Azospirillum brasilense: one gene and its partner. The protein of the gene in region 1 interacts with the protein of each later gene in a pairwise test. Links are inferred from orthologs where the notes say so. Each region holds a gene or a part of one and is shown on either strand. Other genes may lie near its edges. The genes, in order: AMK58_RS07370 and dnaA.

Region 1 (3,201 bases):
TGTTCGAGCATGTCGGGGTGCCTCATTATCCGGCCTTCTTCGTCAAGCTGCGCGACCTGCTGGCCGAGGACGGGGTCGCGTTGCTTCATGCCATCGGCCGATCGGATGGACCGGGCTCAACCAACCCGTGGTTCCGCAAATACATCTTTCCCGGTGGCTACTCGCCCGCCCTGTCGGAGGTGATCCCGGCGGTGGAAAAGGCCGGGCTGTGGAACACCGACGTCGAGATTCTGCGCCTTCACTACGCCGAGACGCTGCGCCACTGGCGGGAGCGGTTCGCGGCACGGCGGGAAGATGCCCGCGCGATGTACGATGAGCGCTTCTGCCGGATGTGGGAGTTCTATCTGGCGGGGGCCGAGATCAGCTTCCGCTACCAGGGGCACATGGTTTTCCAGATGCAGATCGCCCGCTCGCTGGGAGCCGTTCCGCTCGTCCGCGATTACATGCAGCGCGCCGAAACGGCCTTGGCCGACGCCGTGCCCCGCCCCCTGCGCACCGGCCGGAACGTCGGTGCCAGCAACGCTTGACCAGAGGTGTCCGCGCCACATCGGCCCACAGGTTTTGCTCCGGCCCAAGCTCTTGATAGAACTTTTGAATTCCGCCTTACCCCCAGCTTTCACCGGCTGTGGGCAAAAGTTACTCACAGGAATGTGGGTATCCTTAACCCGATCGCACAGCTTTGCGTCCCGCCCTTTGCTAAAGTGCCGCCATGGATGACAAGACCACCCAGCTTTTCGAGCCGCGCCCCCTCGACGGCGGGCTGTCCCGTGCCGCTGCCGTGAAGCCGACGGCGGAATACCGCACGCCGCCGCACAACGAGGAGGCCGAACAGGCGCTGCTCGGCGCCATCCTGGTGAACAACAAGGCGTATGAGAAGGTCGGCGAGTTCCTGCGCGCCGAGCATTTCTACGACCCGGCGCACCAGCGCATCTTCTCGGCCATTGCCAAGATGGTGGAGCGCGGCCAGATCGCCAATCCGGTGACGCTGAAGGCCTATTTCGATAACGACGTCGAATTGGCACCGGATGGTGGCGCCGGCTATCTGGCGCAGCTCGCCGCCAACGTCGTGACGGTGGTCAACGCGGGCGATTACGGCAAGACGATCCACGACCTCTTCCTGCGGCGGCAGTTGATCGAGGTCGGCACCGACATGGTGAACGAGGCGTATCAGCACGACCTCGACATCGACGCCATGGACCAGATCGAGACGGCGGAAAAGCAGCTCTTCGACCTCGCCTCAACCGGGGACGTGCGCGGCGGCTTCGTCGCCTTCTCCGAGTCGCTGAAGGCGGCCATCGCCACGGCGGAGACGGCCTTCCGGCGGTCCAGCCACGTCACCGGCGTGACCACCGGCCTGCGCGACATGGACCGCAAGTTGGGTGGCCTGCACCCGTCGGACCTCATCATCCTCGCCGGGCGCCCCTCCATGGGCAAGACGGCGCTGGCCACCAACATCGCCTTCAACGCCGCCAAGGCGCACATGCGCACCAACGGCGGCGAGGGCGCGCCGGTCGGCTTTTTCTCGTTGGAAATGTCGGCCGAGCAGCTCGCCACCCGTATCCTTGCCGGCGAGGCCGAGGTGTCGGGCGACAAGATCCGCCGCGGCGAGATCAAGGACAGCGACTTCCCCAAATTCGTGGCGGCCAGCCAGGAACTCAGCCGTGTCCCCTTCTTCGTGGACGACACGCCGGCCCTGACCATCGCGGCGGTGCGCACCCGCTGCCGCCGGCTGAAGCGCACGCACGGTCTGGGCATGGTGGTGGTGGACTATCTCCAGCTCCTGCGCGGCGGCTCGACCAAGGGCAACGAGAACCGCGTGCAGGAGATCTCGGAGATCACCCGCGGCCTGAAGGCCATCGCCAAGGAATTGGAGGTGCCGGTGCTGGCGCTGTCCCAGCTCAGCCGCGCGGTGGAAATGCGCGAGGACAAACGGCCGCAGCTCGCCGACCTGCGCGAATCGGGCTCCATCGAGCAGGACGCCGACGTGGTGATGTTCGTTTACCGCGAACAGTACTATCTTGAGCGCGCCGAGCCGGCCCGCCGGCCGGAGGAGACGGAGGACAAGTACAACGACCGCTACGCCAACTGGCAGAAGCGCTACGCCGAGGTGCACAACACCGCGGAGGCGATCATCGCCAAGCAGCGCCACGGCCCGATCGGCAGCGTCCGCATGTTCTTCGACGGCCAGTTCACCAGATTCGGCGACCTCGACACGACCCATGACTTCGGCCCCACTGAGTGATCCGCTGGCACGCGCCGGCGCCGTTCTGACCATCGACCTCGGTGCGGTGGTCGCCAACTGGACGCAGCTCCGCGACCGGGTGGCGCCCGCCGAGTGCGCCGCCGTGGTCAAGGCGAACGCCTATGGCCTGGGAGTGCAGCGCGTCGTTCCGGCGCTCGCCGCTGCCGGCTGCCGGACCTTCGTGGTCGCCCAGTTCGATGAGGCCCTGGCGGTGCGCGCCGTGGCGCCGACGGAGGCCCGCGTGCTGTCGCTGGGCGGCCTGCCCGCTGGCACCGCACCCGACTTCACGGCCCACCGCATCCTTCCGGTTCTGAACCATCTGGGCGACATCGCCGCGTGGCAGGCCCACGCCAAGGCGCAGGGAACGGCCCTTCCCGCCGTCGTCCACATCGACACCGGCATGAACCGACTCGGGCTCGGCCCGGACGAGCTGGACACGCTGGTCGGGGACCTCTCCCGGCTGGAGGGGGTGGACGTCCAGGTGTGGATGACCCACCTTGCCTGCGCCGACGAAGACTCGGTGATGAACAGCCAGCAGCTCGGACGCTTCCGTTCGGCGATCGGGCGGCTTCCCACGGCCAAGGCGAGCTTCGCCAATTCCTCCGGGATCTTTCACGGAACGGCCTTCCATTTCGACCTCGTGCGGCCCGGCTGCGCACTCTACGGCGTCAACCCGACGCCCGCCGCGTCGAACCCGATGCGGGACACCATCCGGCTCGACGCCCGGCTGCTTCAGGTGCGCAACGTTGACAGCCCTATGACCGTTGGCTACGGTGCCACGCACCGCGTTGCGGCGAGAGGAAAAATCGCAACCATCGCAGTGGGTTATGCCGACGGATATCTGCGCTCGCTCAGCGGGCGCGGCCATGTCTTCGTCAACGGCGTGGCCGCTCCGGTGGTTGGGCGTGTTTCGATGGATCTGGTGACGGTGGATGTCAGCCACCTTCCCGACGAGGCGG
Region 2 (3,274 bases), 1.4 Mb from region 1 along the record:
CCATTCGGCTGGAGCGTATAAGGCCCCCTCGCACTGGGACAGGCGTGTCGTCCGGAGTAGGGTTTTCATGGCCAATCATAAGTCTGCTGAAAAGCGCATTCGTCAAACCGCGCGTCGTACGGAGATCAACCGTAACCGCGTCAGCCGTATCCGTACCTTCGTGAAGAAGGTCGAGACGGCGATCTCGTCCGGCAACAAGGCTGAAGCCGCTGAGGCTTTCAAGGCCGCGCAGCCGGAAATGATGCGTGGAGCCTCCAAGGGCGTTCTGCATAAGAACACCGTGTCGCGCAAGCTGTCGCGCCTGTCGGCCCGCATCAAGGCTCTCTGAGTTTACTCGGCGTTATAAAGCCGCGCACCAGGTCTGGGCGCGGCTTTTTGCGTTTTTGATAAGTACAGTCTCCGTTCTTTCCGAGTCCTCCGGCAGAACTCCGGTGGGACAGGGGATCGCGGCTGCTGGGCGGCGATTCGCTCCCGGCGGTCCTGGTCTTTCGTGAGGGCAGGGGCGCGTTTCGGAGGGGTTGCGTGATTTTTGCCGCAGTCCGGACCGTTCGCTTTCTGTCCTATTGCCACGGCGAGGGCGGCTGATTAGACTTTCGATCCGTTGGGAATGGCGCACTGATGTTGCCTTTAATGTCACGCGCCGTTTGCTAAAGGACGGAGACGTTCAAAGCGGCGGGCAACGCTGCGGGACGCTCAAGAAGCTCGACTCAACCCGTTGCTCCTGGAGCGATGCTTTTCTTAAAACTCGACGTGGCTAAGGCGGAGTCCAACTTCGCCGAAGGGATAGTATTGCCGCCCAGTTGGGAGGCATCCACTGTTGGAGTCTTCAGGAGAGGAACGTTTTGAAGGCGCGGGGCCTAAGTTAAGGGGTCCGGGTTCAGTCGGGCGGGACGGTGCCCCCTGCGGCGCGGGGCCGTCCGGGGGGAAAGGAGCGGGGTAGGGGAAGCATGTCGGTCGGCGCGTCGTTGGATCAGCAGTGGGCCCGCATCCGGGGCCGCCTCAAGGACGAGGTGGGCGAGATCGCCTACCGCAGCTGGCTGCAGCCGCTTTCCTTCGCCGGCATCCGCGGCGGGGAGGTGCGCATCGTCGTGCCCACCCGCTTCATGCGCGACTGGGTGCTGACCCACTACGCCGACCGCATCCGCAACCTGTGGGCCGGCGAGAATCCGGACGTCCTGTCCATCGACGTCGTGGTCGCCTCCGCCAACGCCCCGTCCATGCTGATGCCGGACGAGGACGCGGGCGAGCCGTCGCGCGACTCCGCTCCGGCCGACGGCGCCGGCGGCGGCGGCCCGGTTCCCCAGGCGCCCGCCCCGCGGGCCGCGGCGCTCAGCCAATCCGCTCCCTATGGGGCCGCCTCCTACGGGGCCAATTCCTACATCGGCTCATCCTATTCGGCGGGACCGCCCTCCTTCGCGTCGGACGAGTCGCCCACGGCGGTCGCCTCGGTGCTGGAGGACCGGACCGACATCTCGGCGCCGTTGGACCCCCGCTTCACCTTCGAGAATTTCGTGGTCGGCAAGCCGAACGAGCTGGCCCACGCCGCCGCCCGGCGCGTCGCCGACGCCACCTCGGTCACCTTCAACCCGCTGTTCCTCTACGGCGGGGTCGGGCTCGGCAAGACGCACCTGATGCACGCCATCGCCTGGCAGATCCGGCGGAACGATCCGAACCGCAAGGTGATCTACCTGTCGGCGGAAAAGTTCATGTACCAGTTCATTCGGGCGCTGCGCTTCAAGGACACCATGGCCTTCAAGCAGCAGTTCCGCTCGGTGGACGTGCTGATGATCGACGACGTGCAGTTCATCAGCGGCAAGGACAGCACCCAGGAGGAGTTCTTCCACACCTTCAACGCGCTGGTGGACCAGAACCGTCAGGTCATCATCTCCGCCGACAAGAGCCCGTCCGACCTGGAAGGCATGGAGGAGCGGCTGCGCTCCCGCCTCGGCTGGGGCCTCGTCGCGGACATCCACCCGACCACCTACGAGCTGCGGCTGGGCATCCTGCAGGCCAAGGCGGACGCGCTGAACGCGGCCATCCCGCTGAAGGTTCTGGAGTTCCTCGCCCACAAGATCACGTCCAACGTGCGCGAGCTGGAAGGGGCGCTGAACCGCATCGTCGCGCACGCCGAGCTGGTCGGGCGGGCCATCTCGCTGGAATCGACGCAGGAGGTGCTGCACGACCTGCTGCGCGCCAACGACCGCCGCGTCACCATCGACGAGATCCAGAAGCGGGTGGCGGAGCATTTCAACATCCGCGTCGCCGACATGCATTCGGCCCGCCGCGCCCGCGCCGTGGCCCGCCCGCGCCAGGTCGCCATGTATCTCGCCAAGCAGCTCACCGCCCGCTCCCTGCCGGAGATCGGGCGCAAGTTCGGCGGGCGCGACCACACCACCGTGATGCACGCGGTGAAGAAGGTGGAGGAGTTGCGCACCACCGACCCCGCCTTCGCCGAGGACGTCGAGCTTCTCCGCCGCATGCTGGAGAGCTGACGGCTTCGAGGCGGTCCCTCGGGCCGTTACAGGCCGATGAAGTTTGCGCCCACTCCCGCTTGAGCCATGGACGGCGCCCGGATATCGCGGCACAGTTGCCGCTGCGGCGGAGTCCGGCTGGACCGGCCCCGCGGCCGGCCCCGCGATGGGCATGGCCGGCATGATTTCGGGCCAATAAGAAAAGGGGAGAGCAGGTGCCATGACCAAGGTTCCGGAAACCACCAGCCTGGAACAGCGCTCCAGCGCCGAGACGCAGCGCGCCGCCAAGGGCTTCACCCGCCGCCTGCTGCTCCAGGGGACCGCCGCCGCCGCGGGCGTCGCGGCGGTCGGCCCCTTCATCCTGCGCGAGGGTCGCGCCGCGTCGGGCAGCGTCAAGATCTTCTCCTGGGCCGGCTACATCAGCCCGGACATGCTGGCCGACTTCGAGAAGAAGACCGGCATCAAGGCCAGCCTGACCGAATACGGCACCAACGACGAGCTGCTGAACCAGCTCAAGGCCACCGGCGGCGCCGGCTTCGACATCATCCACCCCACGGTGGACCGCGTGCCGAACTATGTGGAGTTCGAGCTGGTCCAGCCGCTGGACGAGTCGAAGGTCAAATGGGACGGCTGCCTGAAGTCGGCGGTCGAGGGCTCCGCCGCCATGGGCGGCGTGGTCGGCGGCAAGCGCTTCTTCGCCCCCGCCGACTGGGGGACGGAGGCCATCGCCTACGATCAGGCCAAGGCGCCGCTGACCTACGGCACGGCCAGCTACGGCGACCTGTGGAAGCCGGAGCACGCCG

The links.
Region 2: the proteins of AMK58_RS07370 (region 1) and dnaA interact in binary tests that used the Escherichia coli proteins (3 or more experiments, as listed by UniProt). The link is inferred for Azospirillum brasilense from one-to-one orthologs.

The regions. Positions count from the first base shown.
Region 1 is NZ_CP012914.1:1,603,673-1,606,873, reverse strand. Bases 90-2,975 are described here. They hold AMK58_RS07370 (replicative DNA helicase), read left to right. Parts: upstream 90-709; coding sequence 710-2,242; downstream 2,243-2,975. Other genes in these bases: alr (alanine racemase), read left to right, coding at 2,220-2,975; AMK58_RS07375 (SAM-dependent methyltransferase), read left to right, coding at 90-527. Outside these bases: more of AMK58_RS07375, read left to right, coding at 1-89; more of alr, read left to right, coding at 2,976-3,201. UniProt on the Escherichia coli protein: The main replicative DNA helicase, it participates in initiation and elongation during chromosome replication. Travels ahead of the DNA replisome, separating dsDNA into templates for DNA synthesis.
Region 2 is NZ_CP012914.1:186,544-189,817, forward strand. Bases 261-3,219 are described here. They hold dnaA (chromosomal replication initiator protein DnaA), read left to right. Parts: upstream 261-947; coding sequence 948-2,492; downstream 2,493-3,219. Other genes in these bases: rpsT (30S ribosomal protein S20), read left to right, coding at 261-328; AMK58_RS00915 (extracellular solute-binding protein), read left to right, coding at 2,692-3,219. Also shown: more of rpsT, read left to right, coding at 68-260; more of AMK58_RS00915, read left to right, coding at 3,220-3,274. UniProt on the Escherichia coli protein: Plays an essential in the initiation and regulation of chromosomal replication. Binds in an ATP-dependent fashion to the origin of replication (oriC) to initiate formation of the DNA replication initiation complex once per cell cycle.